One region of the [Clostridium] scindens ATCC 35704 genome, then DNA from elsewhere that is predicted to be linked to it. Evidence: predicted binding sites of a transcription regulator. Region 1 holds the regulator's gene; each other region holds the start of a gene.
The links. Region 1 encodes Rex, which represses fermentation and respiration genes when NADH is low (regulators of the CRP and FNR family bind a similar motif). Its sites were predicted from a motif close to ATTGTTAANTANTTAACAAT; they were not measured.
Positions count from the first base shown of each region.

Region 2: a site for Rex is predicted at 4,373-4,392, ahead of HDCHBGLK_RS06785 (oxidoreductase). Genes of this name have one in related genera too.
Region 3: a site for Rex is predicted at 4,744-4,763, ahead of HDCHBGLK_RS00750 (phosphoenolpyruvate carboxykinase (ATP)). Genes of this name have one in related genera too.
Region 4: a site for Rex is predicted at 3,366-3,385, ahead of HDCHBGLK_RS02695 (proline racemase family protein). Genes of this name have one in related genera too.

Region 1 is NZ_CP036170.1:2,875,894-2,883,309, reverse strand. Features, by position in the region: gene alr (alanine racemase) at 1-340, opposite strand, end outside; gene HDCHBGLK_RS14765 (bifunctional ADP-dependent NAD(P)H-hydrate dehydratase/NAD(P)H-hydrate epimerase) at 324-1,841, opposite strand; gene HDCHBGLK_RS14760 (redox-sensing transcriptional repressor Rex) at 1,932-2,576, opposite strand; gene abc-f (ribosomal protection-like ABC-F family protein) at 2,704-4,620, shown strand; gene HDCHBGLK_RS14750 (alpha/beta fold hydrolase) at 4,638-5,336, opposite strand; gene HDCHBGLK_RS14745 (flavodoxin family protein) at 5,333-6,061, opposite strand; gene HDCHBGLK_RS19040 (DUF6472 family protein) at 6,089-6,265, opposite strand; gene HDCHBGLK_RS14740 (helix-turn-helix transcriptional regulator) at 6,423-6,626, shown strand; gene HDCHBGLK_RS14735 (NADP-dependent isocitrate dehydrogenase) at 6,744-7,416, opposite strand, start outside.
Region 2 is NZ_CP036170.1:1,320,167-1,327,582, forward strand. Features, by position in the region: gene HDCHBGLK_RS06770 (glycine/sarcosine/betaine reductase component B subunit) at 1-459, shown strand, start outside; gene HDCHBGLK_RS06775 (DNA topoisomerase III) at 589-2,799, opposite strand; gene HDCHBGLK_RS06780 (helix-turn-helix domain-containing protein) at 3,228-4,316, shown strand; gene HDCHBGLK_RS06785 (oxidoreductase) at 4,481-6,427, shown strand; partial or broken gene HDCHBGLK_RS20255 (hypothetical protein) at 7,028-7,348, opposite strand.
Region 3 is NZ_CP036170.1:155,788-163,203, reverse strand. Features, by position in the region: gene leuC (3-isopropylmalate dehydratase large subunit) at 1-969, shown strand, start outside; gene HDCHBGLK_RS00770 (3-isopropylmalate dehydratase small subunit) at 969-1,463, shown strand; gene HDCHBGLK_RS00765 (Na+/H+ antiporter NhaC family protein) at 1,478-2,755, shown strand; gene thrC (threonine synthase) at 2,780-4,267, shown strand; gene HDCHBGLK_RS00755 (hypothetical protein) at 4,285-4,629, shown strand; gene HDCHBGLK_RS00750 (phosphoenolpyruvate carboxykinase (ATP)) at 4,821-6,518, shown strand; RNA gene ssrS (6S RNA) at 6,589-6,770, shown strand; gene HDCHBGLK_RS00740 (SpoIID/LytB domain-containing protein) at 7,064-7,416, shown strand, end outside.
Region 4 is NZ_CP036170.1:513,097-520,512, reverse strand. Features, by position in the region: gene yedE (YedE family putative selenium transporter) at 1-896, shown strand, start outside; gene HDCHBGLK_RS02710 (sulfurtransferase TusA family protein) at 947-1,150, shown strand; gene HDCHBGLK_RS02705 (DUF3343 domain-containing protein) at 1,153-1,389, shown strand; gene HDCHBGLK_RS02700 (TetR/AcrR family transcriptional regulator) at 1,526-2,113, opposite strand; gene HDCHBGLK_RS02695 (proline racemase family protein) at 2,212-3,246, opposite strand; tRNA gene HDCHBGLK_RS18685 (tRNA-Sec) at 3,542-3,639, shown strand; gene prdC (proline reductase-associated electron transfer protein PrdC) at 3,784-5,112, shown strand; gene prdA (D-proline reductase (dithiol) proprotein PrdA) at 5,261-7,114, shown strand; gene HDCHBGLK_RS02680 (CBO2463/CBO2479 domain-containing protein) at 7,130-7,416, shown strand, end outside.

The DNA.
Region 1 (7,416 bases):
CCTCTTTTGCCATCTCTTCGGTATAGACGGTCATCCGGATCTCATTTTCGATCATAGCCTTTCTCTGATCCGGGAAAATGCATCCAAGAACTAAGATCGGCTTCTTGATTCCGCCTTTTCGCAAAACGACTGCCTCATCTGGCGTAGCAACCGCATAGCCCCACAAATATTCCTTGCCCTCCAGCATCCTTGCGATCTGCAGTGCGCCATGGCCATATCCATCCGTCTTGATGACGGAAATCATCTGCACTCCTTCTTTGATGTTCTTCTTCATCATCTCCATATTATATTCTATTGCATCCAAGTCCACCCTTGCACAGATTCTAGTATAATTGTTCATAATTTTTTTCCTCCTGTTCCTTAAATGCTTCACTTAAATATTCTATTAAATCTCCCGCCATCACGCTGTAGCTGCCCTTTTCCCGACGGGCCAGATCCCCTGCCCGGCCGTGCAGGTAGGTCCCCAGGATCCCTGCCTCCTGGCAGTCCATCCCCTGGGCCATAAGCCCGGCCACGATGCCAGCCAGCACATCTCCTGCGCCTGCCTTCGCCATGGAAGCGTTGCCGGAGCGGTTGATATAGGCGCGTTCCCCGGGGGATGCCACCACGGTGCTGGAGTCCTTTAAAACGCAGGTTATATGGTGCTTTTCTGTAAACTCCTTTAGGATCTCCATCCTGCGGCTTTTCAGTTCTAAAACGCTGATGCCCGTAAGCCGGGACATCTCCTTCATATGAGGCGTGATAATCAAATGATCATGGGGAATCCGGTCCATATATTTCCTGTGCTCCGCGATCAGATTCAGGCCGTCCGCGTCGATCAGGCATGGGACGCTTAGATTTTCCAGCGCCGTCTTCAGTATTTTCTTAGACTTTTCACTGGTTCCCATCCCTGAGCCGATACATACCGTATCTGCCCATTTCAGCAGGCGGATAAGTTCTCCCTCGTCAAAAAAGTCGTAGGTCTTAACAATCGCCTCCGGAAGAAGCTCCTGCAGGATGATTCGGTTATCTTCGGGCGTATAGATCTGTACCAGCCCTGCCCCTGCCTTATAAGCCGCCTTTGCATTCAGGTAGGCAGCCCCTGACATGCCCTTGCTCCCGGCTATGATCAGCAGTCTGCCATACATTCCTTTGTTAGAATCTTCCATTCTTCTAGGCAGCAGTTTCCGGAATTCCTCCGGTTCATAAGTATAAGCCACGCCTATATCGGCTACGGTCTTATCCGTATCTATTCCGATATCTGCCACGATGACCTTGCCGGCGTATCCTTTTCCCGGATACAGGCCAAGTCCCACCTTTTCCATCTGGAATGTCACAGTAATATCCGCCTGAAATGCCACTCCCAATATGCATCCTTCATCCGCAGAAACGCCGGATGGGATATCCACAGCGAATTTAATGGCATTCGCCTCGTTCATCTGGCGGATAACCTTGAGATAGCGTCCAATGATTTCCCTGCCAAGCCCGACTCCGAAAATAGCATCTATTATGATACTATATTCGCCAGGCTTATACTCGTTGCAGATATCGGCGCCTGTTTCTTTTAATAGCCGCATCTGGCTCCTGGTCTCTTCCGTGCGGTGGGATTCATTTCCCACAAAGCAGACGGTTACGGGGTATCCCTTCTGGTTCAGAAGACGCGCGATGGCGAATCCGTCGCCGCCATTATTTCCCGAGCCGCATACGATGCAGGGCCTGCTTAGATCCAACCTTTGCGCTTCCATTACTTCCACGCATTTTAAGGCTGCTCGTTCCATCAGTTCCATTGATGGAACTCCCAGTTCCTGCATGGTATACTGATCTGCCATCTTCATCTGCCGGCTGCTGGCCAGATATCTCATTCCATCACCTCCATCAATAATTGAACATATAAAAGAACGTGTAAAGACCAGCCTGTCTGCACATGCCTGTCATTACACGTTTTCGTCTTGCTATTTCTTATGTTCTTCGTTATATCTGCTGATATTGTAGGATAACTGCATAAGACTTTCTGATAAGTGGACGTTTTCCACAATGACATACTCCGGCAGATTCAGGTCTGTGTGCGCAAAGTTCCAGATTGCACGCACGCCATTCTCCACCAGCATGTTCGCCACTTCAATCGCTTTATCCTTTGGAATCGTCAGCACGGCAATCTCTACGTCATTGTCCTGTACGAAAGTCTTCAGCCCGTCCATCATACGGATCGGCACGCCTCTGATGGATACGCCTTCCAGTCTCGGATTCACATCGAAGATTCCTTTCAATATGAATCCACGCTTTTCAAATGCCGCGTAGTTGGCCAATGCCTGTCCCAGATTACCCGCTCCGATAATGATAATATTATGGTCTTCTTCCAATCCCAGAATCTTGCCTATCTCTGTATATAAATACTTTACGTTGTAGCCATAGCCCTGTTGTCCGAATCCACCAAAGTTGTTAAGATCTTGACGAATCTGAGATGCAGTAACTTTCATCCGCTTGCTTAAATCATTCGAGGAGATACGCTCCACACCATTTTCGAGTAATTCGCCTAAATATCTGTAGTATCTTGGCAGCCTGCGAATCACCGCCTGAGAAATCCCTCTATCTTCCACTCATATTCACCTTCCCATTTTGTTCTAAGAATCATTATATAGAATTGTGGTTGCAAAGTCAAACTTTTAGTTGTATTTTGTCCTATTTTCGATATAATGGAAACGGATGCGTATGAAGGAGGATATTATGATATTAGCATGTCACGGGATCAATAAATCCTTCGGCGAAGAGGTAATCGTGGCCGATGGATCTTTTCATATAGAGGATAATGAGAAGGCTGCCCTGGTCGGTCCAAACGGCGCCGGGAAGTCCACTCTCTTAAAAATAATCGTAGGGGAACTGCCGTCTGACGGCGGGGATGTCATCCTTACCAAAGGCAAAAGCCTGGGCTATCTGGCCCAGCATCAGGAGATGATGAGCGGCAACAGCATATACGAAGAAGTCCGGCTTGCAAAGGCAGATATCATTGCAATGGAAAAGCAGATCCGCACTATAGAACTGGAACTGAAGCATCTAAGCGGCGACGCCCTGGATTCCCGCCTTGAGACGTATAACCGTCTTATGGCGGCTTTCGAGCGCGCGAACGGTTATGCCTATGAAAGCGAGATCACCGGAGTTCTCAAAGGACTCGGCTTTATGGAAAGCGACTTTAAGAAGCCAGTGGATACCTTGTCCGGAGGGCAGAAAACCCGGGTTTCTTTAGGCAAGCTCCTGCTGACCCGTCCCGATATCCTGTTATTGGACGAGCCAACCAACCACCTGGATCTGAATTCCATCGCATGGCTTGAGACCTATCTGCTGAACTACCCGGGCGCCGTACTGATCGTGTCCCACGACCGGTATTTCCTGAACCGGGTCGTAACCAAGGTTCTGGAGATTGAGCAGGGAAAACTGATGACCTATCTGGGCAATTACAGCGAATATGCCCAGAAAAAAGAGCAGATCCGGGATGCGCAGCTAAAGGAATACCTGAACCAGCAGCAGGCAATCAAGCACCAGGAAGCCGTCATTGAGAAACTCCGCTCTTTCAACCGGGAGAAATCCATCCGGCGGGCAGAAAGCCGGGAAAAAATGCTGGAAAAAATGAAGCCGGTAGAAAAGCCGGTGGAGGCAAGCACGGAAATCCACCTGACGCTGGAGCCATCCTGTACCAGCGGCAATGACGTACTAAACGTCGAGCACTTAAGCAAGTCCTTTCCTTCCCAGCCCTTGTTCTCGGATGTAAGTTTCGAGATCAAGCGCGGAGAGCACGTTGCCATTATCGGAGATAACGGTACCGGCAAGACAACCTTGCTTAAGATACTGAATCAGGTCCTTGCGGCCGACAGCGGCACATTTACCCTGGGCACCAATGTAAATGTGGGATATTATGACCAGGAGCACCATGTACTCCATATGGAAAAGAGCATATTCGATGAAATATCCGACGACTACCCTACGTTGACCAACACGGAGATACGCAATGTCCTGGCTGCATTTCTATTCACCGGAGACGACGTATTCAAACGTATCGGCGATCTGAGCGGCGGGGAAAGGGGCAGGGTCTCCCTTGCGAAGCTGATGCTCTCGGAGGCCAACTTCCTGATCCTGGATGAGCCTACCAACCATCTGGACATCGTTTCCAAGGAAATTCTGGAACGGGCATTGAATGATTATACCGGAACGGTGCTGTACGTGTCCCATGACCGGTATTTTATCAATCAGACTGCCACCAGAATCTTGGATCTTGTCAACCGGACCTTTGTCAATTACATCGGCAATTATGATTATTATCTGGAAAAAAAGGACGAATTGACAGCCGCCTACGCTGGCGATCCTGACGCGGATGCCGCTGCGGCCAAAGAAACTGTATCCGAAGCCAAATTAAGCTGGCAGGAGCAAAAAGAAGCCCAGGCAAAGGAACGCAAGCGCCAGAATGAATTGAAAAAGACAGAGGAGCGCATCACGCTGCTGGAAGAGCGGGACGGCGAGATCGACTCCCTGATGATGCAAGAAGAGATCTTCACCAATTCCGTCAAATGCCAGGAACTGGCCTCAGAAAAGGCCAGGATCGCTGGGGAATTGGAGGAACTCTACCAGAAATGGGAAGAACTTGCGGAATAAAGCAGAATACGGTTTGCTCAAACAATAGAATCACAATTTCTTAGAAAGCGGCTGACTGCCCGGTTGAACTCTTCCGGGTTCTTAGCCGCTATAAAATGATCTCCTTTTATTCTTACAAGCCTGGCATTTGGCAGGCTTTCACAAATCAGCAAAGAGTGGCTGTCCTTAATCATATCATTTTCCCCTACGATCACCAGGGTTCTGGCTTTCACTTCTTTTAACTGCCGTGGACTTAGATCAGGCTGGGTCGTCATAAGCCCCAGCATCTCGGCCTTCTGCCTGGATCTATGATGAAACCTGCCAAAAAAGGATGTGATCTTATACCCCAGGACGATCGGAATCTGCACGCTTGGCTTTACGCCCGCAGGGCAGAGATTGGCTCCATTAAGAATCAGGCTCTCCACTTTTCCCGGATACCTGAGCGCAAAAGCGAGCGCGATATTGCCGCCGTCGCTGAATCCCAAGAGATGCGCCTTTTCCATCCCCTGTTCTTCCATAAATCCGTTCAAATCTTCTGCAAACTGCCTGATTGTAAAAGGCTTCTCTCCTCGCGGCGATTTTCCGTGGCCTCTGGTATCAATTGCAATGACTCTGTAATCTTTTGAAAAATATTCCATCTGATGCTTAAAATAAGTCCCGTCTTCTCCATTGCCATGAAGCATTATCAACGGCTCCCCATCCCCTGCCTTTTCATAATAAAGTCTGATATCCATCATTCTTCCACCTGCTGGCCAGTCTTGTTCTTCCATGGCCTTTCCTTGGCAAGCCATCCCTTTTCTTCCCAATACTTCTGGTCAGCCGGATTGTTTCCATCCCGAACCACCTTGCGCATGATATAGAATAAAATCTTTGTCTTAAGCCCCGGCTTTACAGCGGCTGGCTCTCTGTGTATTTTTAGGGCAAGCTTCCGGATATTTTCCGTCACCTGATCCTTTGCCGCCTGTTCCATATGTTCAAAGCCGGAGGTTCCCACCTTGACTCCAAGGGTGTAAATTCTGCCTACGCCCCAATACAGCAGGCTGTCTTTGATATCTTTAAGCGCAGACCTTATGCCGCCTCCGGCAGCCGTAACGATGCAGATAGCCTGCTTGCCAAACATGGATGCTTCCGGGCGGTGAATCATGCACCGGTATCCATAATGATCCAGCAGAGCCTTCATCGCGCCGGATACGTGCATCACATATACCGGAGAAGTAAATATAAGCAGATCCGCCTCGTCGATCATTCTGGTAAACCGCTTCATGTACATAAGATAGTCCAGGCATCTCGTCTCGCTCTTCCGGATGCAGGCAGCGCATCCCCGGCAGAATTCCGGCATGTCTTTGGGAAGGAACAGTTCTGTGAGCTGGTCCCCTTCCTGCATGATCTCTTCAATCGCCAATTTCCCGACCTGATAAGTAGATCCTTTCCTCATCGTGCCATTAATCATCAGTATATTCATCTTGTCCTCTCCCCTTTTCTTTTGCATTTACATCTGGTGCCTGACAACTGCATACTCGTCCCCATAACTGTAATAGGGACAGTCATGATATGTATTGTTCACAAATTTATAAAGTTCGTCTTCATCCAGATTCATCTGGCATGTGTAGCATTCATAGTCTTCATCATATTCATAATGAGCGCAGGACTCGCAATTACTTTTCATATCCAAGTCTCCTTCCAGGAAAAAAGTATAGCACAATTTTATCTTCCGCTCAACCACCTTGGCAGGAAGTTATGGAAAGCAAACTTGACATTTATGTATTGCATGCTATACTGGAATTATGGAAAGTAAACCTGACATTAGATAAGGAGGGATATTCTTGAAAAACAGGCTGGAAGAAATCCGCAGAGAACACGGGCTTAAACAGGAAGAACTGGCCGATATCCTGGAAGTCTCCAGGCAGACCATCGGCTCCCTGGAAAACGGACGATACAATCCTTCCATCATTCTGGCTTTTAAGATCGCCCGGTATTTCCACAGGAATATTGAAGATATTTTTATCTACGAGGAGGAATCAAAATGAAAGAAATAAAATCCTACTGCTGGCTATAGGCATAATCCTGTACTTCGTCTTTGGCATACTGGATAGCATGCCAACCTTTCCCGCAACGTCCGTCCTCGAAAAAACAAATCAAGCCACTTAAAGTCTCTCCCCGATAGCCTTAATAAACTCCTCGCTATTTAGCACCGTAGGATTCTCAATCGTAGTGATCAAGGCCAGATCCTTCGTCATCTTTCCGGATTCGATGGTATCAATGGTCGCCTTCTCCAGCCTGTCGGCAAATTCCATCAGTTCAGAATTACCGTCTAATTCGCCTCTTTTCCTGAGCGCTCCCGTCCATGCAAAGATGGTAGCCACAGAGTTGGTGGACGTCTCCTCGCCCTTCAAATGCTTATAGTAATGGCGCTGCACGGTTCCATGGGCAGCCTCGTACTCATAATAGCCGTCCGGCGATACCAGTACGGAAGTCATCATGGCAAGAGAGCCGAACGCAGAAGAAACCATGTCGCTCATCACATCCCCGTCATAGTTCTTGCATGCCCAGATATATCCGCCTTCCGACTTCATAACGCGGGCAACCGCATCGTCGATCAGGGTATAGAAATAAACGATGCCTGCCGCTTTGAACTTCTCATCATATTCCGCATCATAGATTTCCTGGAAAATGTCCTTGAACGTATGGTCATACTTCTTGGAGATTGTGTCTTTTGTCGCAAACCACAGATCCTGCTTCGTATCCAGGGCATAGTTAAAGCAGCTTCTTGCAAAACTTGCAATGGACTGGCTCACGTTATGCATTCCCTGCACGATT
Region 2 (7,416 bases), 1.6 Mb from region 1:
TCCCTGCATTATTACAGGGATCCCTTGGTAGAAGCCGTATCGGAAGACCCGGAAGTCAATCTGAGGGGAATCATCATTGTGGGATCGCCGGATAAGAATGAGGATAAATATCTGTCAGCGGAGCGGGTCGGGGTCAGCCTGGAATGCATGAGGGCGGACGGAGCCATTTTCTCCTGTAATGGGATCGGCAATAATCATGTTGACTATGCCCATGCTATTGAAGCGACAGAAGTAAGGGATGTGCCGGTGGTGGCTCTTAGCATGTGTCCGGCGAAGGACTTCGTGGTGCAGAATGATCATCTGGACGGCGTGCTGTCCTACTATAAGGCGATCGATAAGATGGGACAGGACGGGGATGAGACAACGGTGCTTGCCGAGAATACGGTAAATAAGCTGGATGCCAGAAAGGCACTGGCAATGCTGAAATTAAAAATGAGAAAGAAAGAACAGAGGCATTGAGGCATCCTATGTTAACCGGGATAGCAGCGCGTTTAAGAAGGATATGTATATTGCCTGGAGAGATAAGAAAAGCAGGCACGTCAAGGGATAAGCCATTACGTGCCTGAATTATGAATGTGCATTCGCGATCTATGTGTCAATCTTAATATTCGCCAGAGCGTTTGCAAAAGCATTATTAATCGGTTCTTCCTTCTGCTTCTTCAGATAATTCTGGACATCTTTTTTGGATACTCCGGCGCCTTCTTTTTCTCTTCGCTTCTTGAAAGCGGAGAGTTTTTCTTTGTATCCGCAGGCGCAGACAAAGGTCTCTTCTTCGCCTTTTTTGATAATCTCCATCTTCTTGTGGCAGTTCGGGCAGCGGGCATTGCTCAGTCGGGCGATGGTCTCCCGGTATCCGCATTCCCGATCCTGGCATACCAGGAGGCGCGCATTCTTTCCATTGACCGCCAGCATCCGCTTGCCGCATCTTGGACACTTGGTGTTGGTCAGATTATCATGGCGGAAGGTGCCGTCCGCTGTCTTGATCTCCTGGATAAGTTCCTTGGTGTAATCCTGTATCTCGGCAAGGAACTGGGCATCTTTGTGGGCGCCTTTGGCAATGTTGGAAAGTTCCAGTTCCCACTTGGCCGTAAGTTCCGGCTTCTTTAAGTCCTCGGGAACTAGTTCCAGAAGCTGCTTTCCTTTGGAGGTGATGAGAATCTCATTTCCTTTTTTCTCAATCAGGAAGGAGTGGAATAGTTTTTCTATAATATCAGCCCTTGTAGCCACGGTTCCGAGCCCTCCGGTCTCGCCAAGCATCTTGCGCGCCTTTGCGTCCTGGGATTCCATGTATTTGACCGGATTCTCCATGGCAGTTAGCAGGGTCGCCTCGGTAAACCTTGCAGGTGGCTTTGTCTTTCCCGTCGTCAGGGCAATCTGGCTGATAGATAACTGCTCTCCTTTTTTAAGGAGCGGCAGAGGCTGTTCGCAGGACTGCCAGGAGGCATCGTCTTCTTCCGGAGCATCCAGAAAAGAACTGTCAGCCGCGCTGGAGGAATCGTAGATGGCCTTCCAGCCAGGAGACAGGATGATCTTTCCTTTGGCGGTAAAGGCCTGTCCTGCGGCGGAGGCCTTCAAAGTGGTCTGCTCATATTCGAAGGCCGGGTAGAGGATGCTGATAAATCTACGTATCACCAGATCATAGATCTTGCGCTCGTCGTTGCTCATGTGCTCCAGCTGGACAAATTCTTCCGTGGGGATGATGGCATGGTGGTCGCTGACTTTAGCGTCATCTACGAATGCCTTGCTGGTCTTTATGGGCGCTTTTAAAAGCGAGGGAATGAACTTCTTGTAGGGCCCGATATTGCATGCCTTCAGCCGTTCTTTGATGGTTGGGACGATGTCGGAGCCAATGTAGCGGGAGTCTGTTCTGGGATAAGTCAGGACTTTATGCTGCTCATAGAGGCGCTGCATGATATTCAGGGTCTCCTTGGCAGAAAAGCCAAAACGCCGGTTGGCGTCCCGCTGAAGTTCCGTTAAGTCGTATAAACCCGGAGAGAACGTTTTCCTGGCGGACTTCTGGACATCCGTTATTTGCAGGGCCTGACCCTTGAGGCTGGATTCCAGATCCGTGATGAAAGAACGCTTAAACGAGCGCAGGCTTCCATTCTTTTCATTCTGCCAGGACCATTTTACATTGCCGGCGACGCAGGAAAGACCATAGTATTCTTCAGGCTTAAAGGAACGGATCTCTTCTTCGCGCCGGGCAATGATTGCCAGGGTAGGCGTCTGTACCCGTCCGCAGGAGAGCTGGGCATTATACTTGCAGGTCAGCGCCCGGGTGGCGTTGATGCCCACTAGCCAGTCTGCCTCGGCACGGCTTTTTGCGGCGTAATACAGATTATTGTATTGGCGCCCGTCTTTTAAACTTAAGAATCCTTCCCGAATAGCCTTATCCGTAACGGATGAGATCCACAGCCTTTTGATCGGCTTATGGCAGCCGGATTTGTCCAGAATCCAGCGGGCGACCAGTTCGCCCTCCCGCCCGGCATCCGTGGCAATGATAATGTCCGATACATCCTTGCGGAAGAGCTGGGTCTTGACATTGTGATACTGCTTGGAGGTCTGCTTGATGACCATCAGCTCCCATCTTTCCGGGAGCATGGGGAGGTAGGACATGTTCCATTCTTTGAACTTTTTGTCATATTCCTCCGGGTCAGCCAAGGTTACGAGATGCCCAAGAGCCCAGGTCACGATATATTTACTGCCCTCGATGGCGCCCGGCATATTCTTGTGGCAGTCCAGAACCCGGGCAATATCGCGGGCCACAGAAGGCTTTTCAGCCAGTACGAGTGATTTCATATATGATAGTCTCCTTTGATATTCGGTTGAATGTACCTATTCAACATAGCGGATTTGATCCGGTTTGTCAACGGATAGCCAATTTAGAATGTGCGAAACTGTGCGATTTCCTTAACTGTGAAATCGGCGATCTGTTAAAAATAGAAAATGGATTAAGATTGATGTATCTGCGGGTATAGCAATTTTATCAATGAAAGTATGCTTGACATTTAGGATGGTTTTGATAGAATTTTTGTTGAACATATGTAACTTCTTTCTTGTATAATTTTTTATCGAAAATATATTAAAGTTTCAAGGTTCTGTTAGCGGGTCAGACACAGAAAATACTATGTTCTGACCTCAGCATCATGACATTGATATAAGATTATTAATGAAAGGACGAATTTTTACATCCTTTTAAATGATATGTATACAAACGAGGTATGATTATGCAAAATATGAATTACTATTACGATTTTTCAGGACAAAAATATAACCATCCGCTAAGTTTGAGTATGAACAGTTTTGATCGAAAGGTATTTTCCAGACAGACAAGTCTGGAGATTTCTTTCGTATTAAGGGGCAGCTATGAAGTTGTTACCGAGCATATCTCCCATGTTTTACGTGAACAGGAACTAGTCGTGATCTCGCCAAATGAAATCCATATTTTAAAAAAGATTGATCCTGATAGTGTGATCTTAATTTTACATATCGATTTTGACCGTATCCCAGACACTTTACTCGGTTCATGCCGCAATATTTTTTATACCACGATCTGTAATCTTCAAAATAACCGACAGCTTTTGTTCTTATTAAAAGAAGAACTAAGAAAATTAATCGTAGTGCTTCTACAAGGAAATGTAAACGAAGGAACAGACTTATTTGAATTAAATGAAATCATGATGAAGATTTTGTGCATCACAAAGAAAGAGCAGAGTCACTCTTTTGAGCAATTGCCAGTAGCTTCCATCCATCATGACAACTATATCAAAGCAATTCGCTATATTGATCAGCACTACCATGAAAATATCCATTTATCCGATATCGCCAAGACGCTTTCATTCAGTAATAGTTATACTTCCAGACTATTTACCAAGTTTACCGGCCTTCCATTTGTAAAATATCTTTCTTATGTGCGTGTCCGGGAATCTTTAGAATATCTGTTAGAATGTAAAGCATCGATTGAAGAAATTTCCGGAATATGTGGAATGCCAAATTCAAAAGCTTACACTCAGATTTTCAAAGAGCTTTATGGAATCACGCCTAGCACTTACCGAAAGCGATTTCTTAAAAATCTGCTTCCTCTTCCGGGAAATGAAGCTCGTCCAATGGACTTTACAAAAGAACAAAAAGAATTAATGAATCATGTATTTCAACTAGATAATTATAAAGAATGCCTATATCGTTCGAAAGATGTCGCCATAGAGAAAAAAGGCGATACTTTGTTATGCACACTGGCAAATCATGAGGAACATGAATTCCACTATGTACAAAAGAGGGATCGGGTTTTGATCACGATTCATCCTGTAGCAAAATAAGATTTATTTTCTAAAACAGGGTATTATATGTCCTGTTTTTCTTTTTCTCACATATTCTTGTTAAATAAAAGACAAATTATGACGGACAGTATCTCATTCTTGAGAGGATATTTTCTTTCGTTCATATTAAAATAAAAGAAAAAAATATTAGGAGGAAAGAAATCATGAATCAATATCCAAACCTGTTCTCCCCAATCAAGATTGGAGAAACTACAGTAAAAAATCGTGTGTTTATGCCACCTATTTCAACAAACTTAGCCGATAATGGTTATGTTACAGACGCACTTGTTGGGCATTATGCAGCTCGTGCAAAAGGCGGCGTTGGTCTGATCGTTACAGAAGTTACAACAGTAGAACCTACTTATGTATACCTTCCAGGAGATATGTCCATTGCTGATGACAGTTTCATTCCAGGATGGCAAAAATTAACTGCTGCCGTTCATGAATATGGTACAAAAATTTTACCTCAATTATTTCATCCAGCATATATGGCATTCCCTATTCCAGGAACTCCACGTCTGATCGCACCTTCTTTTGTTGGTCCTTATTATGCAAAAGAAGCCCCAAGACCGGTTACAGTCGAAGAATTACATACAATCATCAGACAGTTTGGAGAAGCTGCATTACGAGTAAAAAAAGCTGGTGCAGATGGTGTTGAGATTCACGCTGCTCATGCTCACGGATTATTAGGCGGATTTCTTTCTCCTCTTTATAATAAACGTACAGACGAATACGGAGGAGATATCAATGGTCGCTTAAGATTAACATTAGAAGTTGTAGCAGAAGTTCGTAAAATGTGTGGACCTGAATTCATCATTGATGTTCGTATCTCTGGAGATGAATACTCTGACGGTGGATTAAACTTAAACGATGCAATCTACGTTTCCAAACAGTTAGAAAAAACTGGTGTTGATATGCTTCACGTTTCTGGTGGTACAACAATCAAACGTGGAAGTTCTATTCCGGCTCCTGGAACAAAGATGGGATCTCACAGTGCATTATCTGCGGAAATCAAGAAACACGTTTCAATTCCAGTTGCAACTGTAGGAAGAATCACGGAGCCATGGCTTGCTGAAGAATTAATTGCAAACGACAAAGCTGATATTTGCATGATCGGTCGTGCAAACTTATGTGAGCCAGAATTCTGTAACAAAGCACAGGCTGGTCACACAGATGAAATCCGTCCATGTATCGGATGTCTTCGTTGCTTAAATGGTATTATGTTCGGAAACCGTATTGCTTGTACTGTAAATCCATCTTTCGAACCTGAAAATGAAGAGACACTTACAACAGCAGAGACAAAGAAAAATGTTCTTGTAATCGGTGGTGGTCCCGCTGGTATGGAAGCTGCTTTCGTTGCTGCAAAACGTGGACACCATGTTATACTTGCTGACAAGCAGGATGCCTTGGGTGGAACTGTTCGAATCGCTGCTGTTCCGATCGCAAAACAGGATCTGACACAGTTGATCAAATACCAGGCTCACAAATTAGAGCAAGTTGGTGTTGAAGTTCTCTTAAATACAGAAGTAACTCTTGATATGATCAAGACAGATTACGCTGACTATGAAATCATTTTATGCGGTGGTGCTGCACCAATCGTTCCAGGATTTATGACAGAATTCAAAGATTACATGACTGCAGATGACGTTCTTTATGGAAGAAAATTCCCAGGACATAAGATCGTTGTAATCGGTGGTGGGTCTGTTGGTTGTGAGACAGCTGATTACCTTGCACCTGTACTCAATGACCGATTCCCGAAAAACCGCGAGATCATCCTGATTGAAATGGCTCATGAGATCATGGCAAATGAAAGCGGCCCAGGAAGAAGTCTTCTTGTTCAGAGAATGATGGAAAAAGGTATCCAGATCATCTGCGATGCAAAAGTAGAGGAAGTAAGCAACGACACTATCAGCTACTCTAAAGATGGTTCAACACATCAGATCACAGACGCTGACACATTGGTTCTTGCTATGGGGTACCGTTCTAACGCTACATTACAAGAACAACTGACTGAAACTGGAATTTCATACTCTGTTCTTGGTGATTGCAAGCAGTTAGGAAATATTAAAGATGCAATCTCACAGGGATATGAATTAGCTCGCACACTATAATTCGCCTCAAAAATATAACTGATTTATTACTAATTATTACTTTACCTAATTATTCAATGTCATTTGGTGTAACAACGTAATAACTGATATGCGGTTCTCTTCTTCAGTTGTTCCTTTGTCATCAAATGACATTGGATCACAATTCAGCCCATCCATTCCCTAATCTAGTAGATTTAGTTCGATATCTGTAAGTCGAACTGCCACAAAAATGTCACATATTTTAATATCGACTGTCCCTTCCGATATTAGAAATAGTGTTGTGAACTCCTACAATGGGAGACTGGTATAAATTATATACCAGTATATATGGTGCCATTTTGACTTTATAGGAAATTCCGATTTTAGAACAACGAAAAAAGAGCAAGAGTTTACCGAACGTATGTTAGATAAACTCTTGCTTAAGCATAACGATAAGATGATATAGTTTAGAAGATATAAAAACCTTCAGTACCAGCATCGTCATCAAATAAGTCATCTTCATTTAAGAAATAATCCATATCGAGAAGGTCATCCCTTCCGATGGATTAGCCATATATTGTTTGCGTAGTTTCTCTGTGTCTGGGTTCATGTGCGTGGCCTCCTCTGAAAAGAGCATACCAAGAGTTCTAAAAACAGCATGGCTGCACCGCATTCGCACTTTAGTGGGTCATAGCCAAAAGCAGAAAGAATTGCAGTACGCCACCGGTTAAAGCTTCTGTAAACATGGTGCTTTTCACAGGAGATGGTGGATAAGACGCTGTATAAATTTCATAACGGGAATGGTTTCTTCTACGTATTTGTCGATTCTGGAGGAGGCAATCACAGGGCGGCCAAGATACTGACCGATGTATCCAGCTTAAAGGACATGGAAGTAGTACGCCGCATGGCGTAGAGATTCCCGCAGGTAGGGCAGAAGCGACTGTGGAAGCGGAAGGAAACGAATTAAAACTTTCCGTAGCGAGGGCAGCTATCGAAGTGTCGAAGACACTTTTTTACTTTATAGGAAAGTT
Region 3 (7,416 bases), 940 kb from region 1:
CATGCGATCCTGCCGGAAAAAGGAATTACAGTGGCAGGAGAATGCATTATAGGCGCAGATTCCCACACTTGTACATATGGAGCATTGGGGGCATTTTCTACCGGAGTAGGGACGACGGATATCGCGACAGGAATGGCTACCGGGGAACTGTGGTTCAAGGTGCCAAGCGCGATCAAGTTCGTGCTTACAGGTAAGCCGGGGCCATATGTAAGCGGCAAGGATATCATCATCCATATTATAGGAAGGATCGGCGTGGACGGCGCACTGTACAAATCAATGGAATTTGTAGGAGACGGCATTGCAAGTCTAACCATGGATGATCGATTTACCATGGCAAATATGGCGATTGAGGCAGGTGCAAAGAATGGAATCTTTCTGGTCGATGAAAAGGCCGAGGAATATATGAAGGAACATTCCGATAAAGAATACAAGATCTACGAGGCAGATGCAGATGCCGACTATGACGCGGTAGTGGAAGTAGATCTGGCGAAGGTCCGCCCTACGGTAGCATTCCCGCATCTTCCGGGAAATGCAAAGACGATCGATGAAATAGAGGCAATGGAGCCAATTAAGATTGATCAGGTAGTCATCGGCTCTTGTACCAACGGAAGAATGGAGGATATGAGAAGAGCGGCGGCCGTGCTTAAAGGGCGGAAGGTACATCCAGATGTTCGTGTCATGGTCATTCCTGCGACACAGAAGATCTATAAGCAGTGTATCAAAGAAGGGCTGGTAGACATCTTTATTGATGCAGGATGCGCGTTCAATACGCCAAGCTGCGGACCTTGCATGGGAGGCCATATGGGCGTCCTGGCAGCAGGAGAGAAGTGCGTCTCTACAACAAACAGGAACTTTGTCGGAAGAATGGGGCACGTAGATTCCCTGATCTATCTTGCATCCCCGGAAGTGGCAGCGGCCAGCGCGATCGCGGGATGTATTGCGAATCCAGAGAAAGTAGGTGACAGATAATGAAAGCATCAGGAAAAGTATTTAAATATGGAGACAATGTAGACACTGACGTAATTATTCCAGCCAGGTATCTGAATTCTTTTGACGGAAAAGAACTTGCTACCCATGCTATGGTTGATATTGATCCGGAGTTTGCCGGGAAGGTACAGCCGGGAGACATGATCGTGGCGAGAAAGAACTTTGGCTGCGGCTCATCCAGAGAACATGCGCCTCTCTGCCTGAGAGAGGCAGGGGTTAGTTGTGTGATCGCTGAGACATTCGCGCGCATCTTTTTCAGGAATGCCATTAATATAGGCCTGCCGATCATCGAGTGTCCGGAGGCGGCAGAAGGGATTGAAGCCGGCGACGAAGTGGAAGTGGATTTTGACAGCGGAATCATCTATAACAAGACAAAGGACGCGCAGTATAAAGGACAGCCATTTCCGGAATTCATGCAGAATCTGATTGCGGCCGGCGGTCTGGTGAATTACACTAACAGTAAGAAAAAAGGATAGGAGAGTACATAGGTATGGGAAATGAGAGAGGAAATGGAGCAGCACTCCTGCCTATAGGAGTATTTCTTGTAATATTCCTTGGGTCAGGAATTATCACGGGGGATTTTTATGCAATGCCTGCAATCGTAGCCTTTTTGATTGCGCTTCTGGTGGCCTTTATCCAGAACAGAGGCTTAAGTTTTCAAGAAAAGATCAGCATTATATCAAGAGGTGTGGGAGATGAGAACATTATTACCATGAGCCTAATCTTCCTTAGCGCCGGAGCATTTTCCGGCGCGGTCACGGCTGCAGGGGGCGTGGAAAGTACAGTTAATCTGGGCCTTTCCATACTTCCGGCAAAAGTGGCGGTAGTGGGATTGTTCGTGATTGGCTGCTTCATCTCCGTATCAATGGGGACAAGCATGGGGACGATCGCGGCATTGGCCCCAATAGCAGTAGGCATCAGCGAGAAGACAGGGTTCTCCCTGGCTATCTGTATCGGAGCGGTTGTATGCGGGGCAATGTTCGGCGATAACCTGTCCATGATATCGGATACGACGATTGCCGCGGTAAAGACGCAGGGATGCGAGATGAAGGATAAGTTCAAGGAGAACTTCTTTATCGTGCTTCCGGCTGCTATTATCACAATCATAATATTCCTGGTGATTACCAGGAATGCGAATTTTAAACTGACAGAAGAACTGACATACAATATATTCCGGGTGCTGCCATATATACTGGTACTGGTTGGCGCGCTGATTGGAATCAATGTATTCGTGGTCCTCATCGGAGGAACGGTGATATCCTTGATCGTGGGAGTCGCAACGGGCAGCCTGGCGGTCGGGGAGATGTTCTCTTCTGTGGGCGAGGGAGTTACGGGGATGTATGATATCACCGTAATCTCGATCGTGGTGGCATGTATTGTGTCGCTGGTTAAGGAATTTGGGGGAATACAGTTTATATTGAATCTGATCAAGAAGAGTATCAAAGGGCAGCGCGGCGGCGAGGTCGGCATTGCGGGATTGTCGCTTCTGGTTGATATGTGTACGGCTAATAATACGGTTGCCATCGTAATGGCAGGACCTATCGCAAAGGAAATCAGCGATGAGTTTGAGATATCTCCAAGAAGGTCTGCGTCTTTGCTGGATATTTTTACTTCCGTGGGGCAGGGACTGATCCCATATGGCGCTCAGCTGTTGTCGGCAGCCAGTCTTACTGGGCTGACGCCGTTTAATATCATGCCATATCTGTTCTATCCGATATTGATGGCGATCAGCGCTGTACTTTTTATTCTGTTCAGGAAAGCAAATTAAAGTATAATAGAAGGGTGAAAAGAGATGAATCTACATTACAAAAGTACTAGAAATTCAGATAGAAAAGTGACGGCTTCTGAAGCAATTCTTAAGGGACTTGCGCCGGACGGAGGACTGTTCGTGCCGGAGGAAATACCAAAACTGGATATTTCTTTGGATGAACTTAAAGATATGACCTATCAGCAGACCGCCTATGAGGTCATGAAGTTATTCCTGACGGACTTTACAGAAGAAGAGTTGAAAGACTGTATCAATAAGGCGTATGACAGCAAGTTTGATACGGAAGAGATTGCGCCCTTAGTAAAGATTAAGGATACATACTATCTGGAACTGTTCCATGGGGCGACCATCGCCTTTAAGGATATGGCCCTGTCTATTCTGCCGCATCTTATGACCACATCGGCCAGGAAGAATCAGGCTGACAAGGAGATCGTAATTCTCGCGGCAACCTCAGGAGATACCGGAAAGGCAGCGATGGCTGGGTTTGCGGATGTGGAAGGGACAAGGATTATCGTATTCTATCCAAAGAACGGCGTCAGCAAAGTGCAGGAACTGCAGATGGTCACTCAAAAAGGAAAGAATGTAGATGTAGTCGCGATTCACGGTAATTTTGACAATGCGCAGAGTGGCGTCAAGGCCATGTTTGAAGACGTGGAGCTGGCAAAGGAATTGGCCGGCAAGGGATATCAGTTCTCCTCCGCTAATTCCATCAATATCGGACGGCTGGTTCCCCAGATCGTCTATTATGTCTATGCCTATGCCAAACTTCTTGCCAACGATGAGGTACAGGACGGCGAGAAGATCAATGTGGTAGTGCCTACCGGTAATTTTGGAAATATTCTGGCAGCATATTATGCAAAGAATATGGGGATTCCGATAGAGAAGCTGATCTGTGCCTCCAATGAAAATAAGGTGCTCTTTGATTTCTTTGAGTCCGGAACCTATGATAAGAATCGGGAATTCGTGCTGACCACATCTCCATCCATGGACATCCTGATCTCCAGTAATCTGGAGCGATTGATATATCTGGTGGCTGGCCAGGATTCGGAAAAGACGAAGGCATTGATGGAAGAACTGAAAGCAGATGGAAGTTATACGATCACAGAGGATATGAAGGAACGTCTTGCGGATTTTGCAGCAGGATACGCGGATGAAAAAGAGACAGCCGCGAACATCAAGGCGGTCTATGAGGAGACGGGCTATGTCATGGATACTCATACGTCTGTGGCATCCTATGTATGCCGCAGTTACAGGGAAGAAAGCAAGGATGATAAGAAGTGCGTGATCGCCTCCACTGCCAGCCCGTATAAGTTCGTAAAAAGCGTGATGACAGCCATAGATGATAAATACGAGGGAGCCGATGAATTCAGCCTGCTCAAAGAACTTCAGGAAATTTCCCGTGTAGATATGCCGCAGGCAATTCAGGAGATACTGGATGCAAAGGTGCTTCATACGTTGGAATGTGATGTGGACATGATGAAGGATACGGTGAAAGGCATACTGAAGATATAGTAAAAGGAGTGCATTAGATGTTTGAAGGAATATTTGGATTCATAGGGCTTGCCTGTGGGATTTATTGTCTGTATGGATTTTTCATGCTGAAATATAAAAAAATTATCAACCGGACGATACTTCTGCCGAAAGGCGTGGATGCAGGAAAATGCAAGGATCTTGAAGGATATAGCAGGGAAGCCTCGCTGCCGCTGCTCCTTTTGGGATTCATAGTTACGGTTTATGGAGCGGTAGATTTGTATAATATATATGTAGAAAGGATTCCAAAGGTCTTTATAGTAATGATCACAGTCGTAATCCTGGCCCTCTTCGGATTTGCCGCCGCGATACGAAAGTGTAATAAAAAATATTTTGGCATTTGATGAAAAAATGCAGGATTATTTGCGAGATCCTGCATTTTTTCAATTTTTTTATACAATTATTCAGCGCGGATATTTGGTAAATGAATTCTAAAAAGTATAAACTTTCGTTAAAACATTGTTAAAGTCTTGACTTTTGCGCGAAAAAATGAGATAATGAATCAAATTTCGAATTTTAAGGAGGAAAAGAAGATATGGCAACAAAAGCGTATTATCCAATTGAAGAAATAGGAAAAGGCAAGCCGGGATTCTCAAAGACAAGATCTATTATCGAAGCAGCATTTTATGGAAATAATGTTGTACCGGTTAACACATTAAAAGAGGCATATAATCTGGCAAAGAATTCACCAGGAACCGTAGTTACAGACATGCCTGTATATAGAGGAGAAGAATTTGGCCTTGATGCTGATGCAAAGGTTCTTTTATTCAATGACGGAGCAATTACGGGCCGTTACGCTACCGCCCGCCGTATCGCAGGCGAGCCGGGAGTAGACTGTGACGCGCTGGATAAAGTTGCTATGGATGCAATCTATACATCCCGCTTTAAGAAGATGTATCATGCAACCGTATATGCGGGACTGGATCCGGAATTCATGGTAAAAGCGCACCTCCTGATTCCAGAAGGCGAAGAGAACATCATGTATAACTGGATGCTGAACTTCCAGTATATGTCAGATGAATATGTAAAGATGTATAAGGAGTCAAAGCCGGTCGGCGATGGCAAAGAGCCTGACATCTATATCTTCTCTGATCCTCAGTGGATACCAAAGGAAGCGCCTGGCGTCAGCTTCGACTGCTTAAGCGATCCTGCAAAGAAGACTCTGTGCTACTTCAACACGGAGACTAACTGTGCATGCATCCTTGGCATGAGATACTTCGGAGAGCATAAGAAAGGAACCCTTACCATGGTTTGGGCAATTGCAAACCGTAACGGATATGCTTCCTGCCATGGCGGACAGAAAGAATACTTACTTCCGGACGGAAGCAGTTATGTTGCATCCGTATACGGACTGTCAGGATCCGGAAAATCAACGCTTACACATGCAAAGCATGGCGGAAAATATGAGATTAAGGTACTTCACGACGATGCTTTCATTATCAATACGGATACATGCGCATCTATCGCGATCGAGCCTACCTATTTTGATAAGACAGCAGACTATCCGACAGGATGCGAGGACAATAAATATCTTCTGACCGCTCAGAACTGCTCTGCTACATTGGATGAGGATGGAAAGATCCAGCTGGTAACGGAAGATATCAGAAATGGCAACGGACGGGCGATCAAGTCCAAATTGTGGTCTCCAAACCGCGTTGATAAGATTGATGCTCCGGTTAACGCAATCTTCTGGATTATGAAAGACCCGACCATTCCACCGGTAGTAAAACTCAAAGGCGCTTCTCTGGCATCCGTAATGGGAGCGACCCTTGCAACGAAGAGATCCTCCGCAGAGAGACTTGCTCCTGGCGTAGATCCTAACAAACTGGTCGTTGTGCCATATGCGAACCCATTCAGAACCTATCCTCTGGCAAACGATTATGAAAAGTTCAAAAAACTTGTAGAAGAGAAGAATGTAGACTGCTATATCGTTAATACAGGAGACTTCATGGGCAAAAAGGTTCAGCCAAAGGATACGCTAGGGATTCTCGAAACAATTGTAGAGAAAAAAGCAGATTTCCATAAGTGGGGACCATTTTCAGATATCGAGATACTGGATTGGGAAGGATTCATTCCGGACATGAATGATCCTGAATATGTTACGCAGCTGAAAGCCCGCATGAATGACCGTGTCAATGAGATCAAGGCATTGGAGACGGCAAAAGAAGGCTATGACAAACTTCCTGATGATGCGCTTGCAGCTATCCAGAAGGTTGTTGATGAATTAAACTAATTGAACTGGAACATTCTGCTTATCAGAATGACTTGTAAAATCCATGGAAATGGGTTATAATAATTCCAGTAGAAACCTGGGATGTACGACAACTTCTGTAATTTTGAACCTACAAAACTTTAAACGGGACTCTTATATCTCTGTAATATGTCAGGCCTCCGATATCGCAGGGGAAGACAGAAAAACAGATGCGGACACCCACCTAGCTGTGGCTAGGAGTCAAAATACAGAAACCGGCATTTTGGGGAAATACAAAAGATAAAGGACAGTCGTTTTGCGGCTGTCTTTTTGTTGCTATGCATTGGAAAAACTGGCGCTGGTATTTTCTTCTGATGCCGGGAAGTTTATCAAGGAAAAATGACGGACATTCGGGAGGCAGAGACGGTGCATAATCCACAGCTGCTAAGCATACATTTAGAAGAAGACATGGACAAGAGGGCACAGATAGATTGAATCAAAACAAGTGGAGCCGAAATAGACGGAACCGATATAATTGGAATAAGAGCAGACGGAATAAGTATAGATGGAACAGGCTGCTATGCAGCGTGAACAAATGGACAAAGGGAAGAAACTTATACTATGGACTGGCTATAGCAGCCAGCCTGCTGATTATCAGCGGCCTGCTCTCTTCCTTGACCTTGCGGGAAGAAGAAAAGGTGAAAAAGCAGCCGGATACATCCGGGCGGCATGCAGAAGAGGGACAAGAACCGCAATTGACGGATAATCCCAACATTCGCGTGCTTATTATGACTACCGGACATGCAGGAATAGTGCATCCGGGCGTGGAAGTGTCATCGGCAGCAGGCTTGGTTCTGTCTTTCGGGGAGGAGCAGCAGGAGATCGAGCCAGGCCAGAAGGCGGCATTTGCGCCGGATGACGAGCGGTTTGCCAAGGGCAA
Region 4 (7,416 bases), 1.3 Mb from region 1:
TGGGGGCATTTTTGATATCAGTGGCGACTAAGGAATATCGATCAACGGCGGGGTCTTCCCCAATGACCAGATTCGTTCTGGGAATGATCATAATGATAGGCGCACTGGTGTTCCTGGGCTGTCCTTTACGTATGGTAATCCGCATGTCAGCAGGCGATCTGAATGCCTGGGTGGCATTGATCGGATTCGTGCTTGGAGTCGCGACGGGCGTATTTGCGCTTAAGAAGGGATTTAGTCTTGGGCGTGCCTATGTGACCAACAAAGAGAGCGGAGCAGTCATATCAGTGATCGTAGTTGGCATTTTGATTCTGGCATTATGCACCACGCTTCTGAAATCCAGCACGGCAGGGCCGGGAAGCGTCCATGCGCCGATTATAGCGGCATTGATAGGCGGCCTGGTGTTTGGAGCATTTGCGCAGAAATCCAGGATGTGCTTTGCAGGAAGCATTCGTGATATTATTCTGATGAAGAACTTTGATCTGTTCAGCGTGATTGCCGGATTATTTGTGGTAATGCTGATATTTAATGTGGCAACAGGACGCTTCGTATTGGGATTTGATACCCCGGGTGTTATAGCGCACTCAGAACATATTTGGAATATTCTTGGAATGTATGCGGTAGGATTTGCGGCTGTTCTGGCAGGCGGCTGCCCTCTGCGCCAGTTGATCCTTGCAGGACAAGGCTCTTCTGATTCGGCAGTTACGGTTGCCGGTATGTTTGTAGGTGCTGCACTGTGCCATAACCTGGGGCTTGCGGCCAGCGGAACCGCTTTAAATCCTGAGACGCAGGAAGTGGTTGCCGGAGCAGTGCCAATGAATGGCAAGATCGCATGCATCATCTGTATTGCATTGTGCTTCGTAATTGCGTTCACGAATAGGCGGAAAGAAGCAAAATAGTGTTGATATATTGACTTATACATAGTATTCTAGAAAGGTAGGTAATAAGTATGAAAGAAGTAGACGCAAGAGGCCTTTCTTGCCCGGAGCCTTTAATGCTTACAGCGGAAGCCTTGAAAGGGGCGTCTGAGCCTGTAAAAATACTGGTAACAGAGCCGCATCAGAAAATGAATGTGGAAAAGTATGCAAAGGACCATGGGAAAAAGGCTACATCCGGAGAAAAAGACGGATACTTTGAAGTGGTGATTGAATAACAATGAGAAAAAAAGAGTTAAAACTGGTAGTGACATTCCATACCACGGCAGATGCCATGGCTATGGAAAAAGCATGCAAGGAACAGAACGCGTCGGGAAGAATTATCCCGGTTCCAAGAGCCATATCGGCTGGCTGCGGCCTTTCCTGGTGCGCGGAACTTTCGGATAAGGAGCAGATTGTAAAGGTAATGCAGTCTGTCGGAATCCAGGAAGAAGAAATGCACGAATGCATGGTTTAGATGAGAAAGTCTGGGAAAGCGTAGGTGAATAAGCGCAGGCAAACAAGCAAAAAGGGACGGTGCTTCCGGCTGGGATATGGCAGGCATATCCAAGGTCAGAAGATTCCGTCCCTTATTTTTAGAGACAAATCCATTTCTATACTCCTTCAACAAAGGTATCCAGTACATGGGGAAGCAGCCTGTCGCTGTATTCCGATAAAGAATATTTGCCCTTAAAGAGCGACCAGTCGTATAGCATGGCTCGTTCGTACATAGCATAGATGTTCATCAGTTCCTCGGCGGAACTGGTGTTTTTGAATTCTCCCCGCTTAAGGCCATCAGAAAGAATCTCCGTCACCCATTTAAAATAAAAACGCTTGCCGTCTGAAAGAGACTTTTTGTCCTTCGTGATCAGCTGGGATGAATAGAGAAATGCCAGCAATTTGATATCTACGCTGGTCTCGATCATATAGAACAGTTCATGATTCAAAAACAGGAGTTTGTCATAAGCTGACAGATTCGGGTCAATGACTGCGGCCAGTTCTTCGTACTTCTCATCAAACAGATAGGATAAAGAATTCAAAAGAGCTTCTTTGCCCTTGAAGTAATGATAGAAGGTGCCCTTTGATGTCTTGGACGCTGCGATAATGTCTTCTACTGTGGTGTGGTCATATCCGTTCTTATAGAACAGATTCCATGCCGCTTTGACAATGCGGCTCTTGGTGGATTGGCGTTTACGTGGCATCGGCACTCATTCCTTTCCTGCCTTAATTTAAATAGAAGCGGATTATGACTAATCCGCTTCATTTTTTTGTGTATCGCTATTCTAACTGGGATAGAATACTAGCCTACCTGGAAGCCATATTTCAATGGATCTGTAGGATCAATCAAGTATGTAGCAACACCGGTCAGGTAGCAGCTGCCTGTGATCATAGGAATAACTGCATCGTAGTCAGCAACCTTCGTTGTCTCTTTGATTACGCCCTTGAATCTGGTTCCGATGAAACTCTCATAGATGAATTCCTCGCCTACGCCGATCTCTCCCCAGTGATGAAGAGTAGCAAGCTTAGCGCTTGTACCGGTTCCGCAAGGAGAACGGTCAGCCATAGCATCTCCGAAGATTACTACGTTTCTCATAGTTGCCTTGTCCGGATTCGGTGTTGGTCCGTAGAACTCAACTAAGTCAACCGTATCAATGTCAAGAAGAGGATGCTTAACCGGAATCTCTTTGTTGATTACGTCTAACATCTTCATTCCTAATTTAGTGATGTCCGGAACTGTCTTCGGGCTGATCTCTGTGATACCGATCTTTGTAGTATCAACTAATGCGAAGAAACTTCCTCCAAAGGAGATGGTAAATGGAATCTCCTGGCCGTCGATCGTAACGGAGAGGTTCTCTTTGTAAACGAATGCCGGTACGTTAGTCAATGTAACGTGCTCAACCTTGCCGTCTTTCACAACTGCTTCTGTACGGATGAGTCCGGCCGGTGCTTCCAGTACAACCTGGTTTACGCCTTCTTTAGACTCAACAAGACCTGCCTCAATCGCAACCGTTACAGCGCCGATCGTGCAGTGTCCGCACATGTTCAGGTATCCGCCTGTATCCATGAACATTACGCCGAAGTCTGCTTCTGGATTGACTGGCTTGCACAGGAATGCCCCAAACATATCATGATGTCCTCTTGGCTCGAACATCAATGCTGTACGTACCTGGTCATAGTTCTTCTCCATCCATTTTTTCTTTTCAATCATTGTGCTGCCTTCTGGCTCTGGAAATCCGCCGATTACTACACGGCAGAATTCTCCAACGGTGTGAGCGTCTACTACCTGTAATGCTGCTTCAAACCGTTCGAAGTTAACATTTGCTTTTAACTCCATAATCGTTACCTCCTTAAATTTACTCATAGACTCTTTCTATAAGTTTTTATAAAAACACATTGAAAACCCCCAAGTTCTCGCAGTGCCTTTTTCGAAAAACACCCAATGAACCACCTGAAAACGATACAAAATTAACAATTAGACCGCGTTCTAGTATTGCGTTCAGTTCACTACATTTATTATGTACGATAAGCCTTGAAAAGTCAATGGTTTTTTGGTAGTATAAAAATAAATAAAAACGGTTGAAATCTCCGAAAAAGTGTGTTATTGTTAATTCGCATGAGAAGTAAGTCATGGGGGTAGATGGGTGACTGGTGTGCCTCCTAGTCTTCAAAACTAGTGTGGGGCGTTAAGAGCGTCCTGGGTGGGTTCGATTCCCACATGCCTCCGCCAAAAGAGTAATTATTTAATGTTAAAAAATTGGCGAATGTATAATTAAACACTTATAGATAGAATTTATATATCTGGGGAATAAGTAAACGGACTACTATAGTTTCGTTTTTTACTTATATTAAAAAAGAAAAGGAGAAGGATGTCATGGGAAATGTACAGATTTTATTACGTCAGCATGTTGGTGCACCCTGTGAGGCAATCGTAAAGGCTGGGGATAAGGTGGAAAAAGGTACCTTGATTGCAACTCCTACAGGACTTGGCGCTAACATCTTTTCCAGCGTCTATGGCGTGGTGGAAGAAGTCTTGGAAGACCGAATCGTTATCAAGCCGGATGAAGAGCAGAAAGATGAGTTTGTACCTATTAAGGAAGGCAGCAAGCTTGAGATGGTTAAGGAAGCCGGAATCGTAGGTATGGGCGGCGCAGGATTCCCAACTGGCGTGAAGATTGGAACGGACCTTCACGGCGGATATATCCTGGTAAATGCTGCAGAATGCGAGCCTGGACTTCGCCACAATATCCAGCAGATTGAAGAAAAGACAGATATCACAATCCGCGGATTGAAATACTGCATGGAGATATCCAATGCGGCAAAAGGAATTATTGCTATTAAGAAGAAGAACGAAAAAGCGATCGAATTTCTCAGAGAGGCAATCAAGGATGAAGACAATATCACGATCCATCTTCTTCCGGATATTTACCCAATGGGAGAGGAAAGAGCGGTAGTAAGAGAATGCCTCGGAAAACTGCTTGATCCTACACAACTTCCGTCAGCAGCAGATGCAGTCGTAATCAACTGCGAGACCCTGCTTCGTATCGCAGAGGCGATCGAACTTAAGAAACCTTGCTTTAGCAAGAATATGACGGTTATTGGAAAGATTAACGGTGGAAACGAGCCGCATGTATTCATGGATGTTCCGGTTGGAACCTGTGTTGCAGACATGATCGAGAAGGCAGGCGGAATTGATGGTACATATGGCGAGATTATCATGGGTGGAGCATTTACTGGAAAGTCCACCACATTAGACGCGCCTACTACGAAGACGACAGGCGGAATCATCGTTACGGTAGAGTTCCCGGATCTTCACGGAGCGCCGGTAGGATTGCTTGTCTGTGCGTGCGGCGGAAGCGAAGACCGTATGCGCGAACTTTGCGAAAAGATGAATGGAAAGGTCGTTTCTGTGGCAAGATGTAAACAGGCGGTTGAGCCGAAGCCGGGCGCAGCGCTTAAGTGCGAGAATCCTGGAAACTGTCCTGGACAGGCACAGAAATGTCTGCAGTTTAAGAAGGACGGCGCAGAGTACATCATCATCGGTAACTGCTCAGACTGTTCCAACACAGTTATGGGATCTGCACCAAAGTTAAAACTGAAGACATTCCATCAGACAGACCATGTGATGAGAACAATCGGTCATCCATTATACAGAAGACTGACCGTGTCCAAAGAAGTTGACCAGCTGCCCAACGGCAAATAAGGTCTAAGTTACTTATTGGTATTACTGTTGCAGATGGCAAGGGCAAGGGACCCCCGATTCTTTTGCCTGGGGAAGGCGAGAGGTATTCTCCGCGCCATGTGTAACTGTATATATAATTTATGCAAACCAAACAAGGAGGGAAAACAATATGTCAATCACAGCTGAAACAGCGAAAGAACATGCTCATGATCCTGCGGTATTATGTTGTAGAGCCGAAGCAGGCATTACAATCGAAGCTGCTAATCTTGAAGATCCGGCGATCTTTGATGACTTGGTAGATTCAGGATTATTGAACCTGGATGGTGCATTGACCATCGAAGAAGTTTTGGGAGCAAAACTTACAAAAACATGTGATTCTCTTTGCCCGTTAACTGCAGATGTAGTTGAAGGTGCAAAAGCGCCGACTGCTCCAGCAGCAGAAGAGGCAGAAGAGGAAGCGCCGGCAGCACCGGCACCGGCTGCAGCACCTGTAGCAGGACCTGCGGCAGGCGGAACACTTAAGATCCACATTGGAGAAGGCAAGGACATTGATCTTGAGATCCCAGTTGGAGCGCTTGGCGGCGGAGCAGCAGTTGCACCATTGCCGGCAGGAGCAGAGGCAGTTGTTGCAGGAGCAGCAGCACCAGAAGCAGCTGGAGAAGAAAAGGTTGTAAGAAGTTTAACAAGAAAACACTTCACGATCACAGAGGTTAAGAGAGGACCAGAGACCAAGATCGAAGGAACAACTCTTTACATCCGTGAAGGCATTGAGTCAGAAGTTATTGACAACCAGGAGCTTGTAAAAGATTTCAAACTGGAAATCATCACTCCTGATTTATATCACACATATTCCGAGACTGTTATGGACGTTCAGCCAATCGCTACAAAAGAAGGCGATGATGAACTCGGAACAGGTGTTACAAGAGTACTTGACGGCGTTGTTATGATGCTGACAGGTGTTGACGAAGGCGGAGTTCAGATTGGCGAGTTCGGTTCTTCAGAAGGATACCTTGATGAGAACATTATGTGGAATCGTCCGAGCTGCCCAGATAAAGGCGAGATCTTTATCAAGGGTAACATCGTAATCCAGGAAAAGACAAACATGGAACGTCGTGGACCTATGGCTGCTCATACAGCATTTGATGTAATCACACAGGAAATCCGCGAAGTTATGAAGAAACTTGATGACAGCCTTGTTGCTGATACGGAAGAACTGAAGCAGGTTCGCCGTCCGGGCAAGAAGAAAGTCGTTATCGTTAAGGAAATCATGGGACAGGGAGCTATGCATGACAACTTTATCCTTCCTGTAGAGCCTGTTGGCGTTCTAGGCGCAAGAGCTAACGTAGACTTAGGAAACGTACCGGTTTGCGTATCTCCATTGGAAGTTCTTGATGGATGTATCCATGCATTAACATGTATCGGACCTGCATCTAAGGAAATGTCCAGACATTACTGGAGAGAGCCATTGGTTCTGGAAGCATTGCATGACCCGGAAGTTGACCTTTGCGGCGTTGTATTTGTAGGATCTCCTCAGATCAATGCTGAGAAATTCTATGTATCCCGTCGTGTAGGCCATACCGTAGAAATGATGGATGCTGATGGAGCTTTCGTTACAACGGAAGGTTTTGGAAACAACCACATCGATTTCGCAAGCCATATCGAGCAGATCGGTATGAGAGGAATTCCGGTTGTTGGCATGTCTTACTGTGCAGTTCAGGGCGCTCTGGTTGTTGGTAACAAGTATATGACATACATGGTTGACAATAACAAGTCTGAAGCTGGTATCGAGAACGAGATTCTTGGTAACAATACGCTTTGCCCGGAAGATGCTGTTCGTGCACTTGCTATGCTTAAGACTGCAATGGCAGGCGAAGACGTTAAGGCTGCTGAGAAGAAGTGGAATCCAAACGTTAAGTCTACAAACGTAGAGTTAATTGAGAGCACATACGGTACAAAGGTTGATCTTGTTGAAAATGAGCAGGCTCTTCCGATGAGTGAAAAACGTAGATTAAAATACAGCTAAGCCGGGTGCCCGCGAATGAATAATGAACGTTTGAATTATGGCGATAGAGTCATTTACATGGAAGGTGTTGTCGTTGACGTTGATGACTGCAGTATCAGCGTAGACTTGAAAGGACGCTTAGGGTTCTTCAAAGCACCGAGACGAATGTTTATCTGTGATACTGAGCCGAAGGTGGGGCAGGAATTCGGATGGAACATGAGTTTTCCGGAACAGTTGGGACCGGAGATAAATGACAAATACGTCAGCAACATAGAAAAAGAACGGCGCAAACAAGAAGAGATGCGCATACGTTTGGATGATAA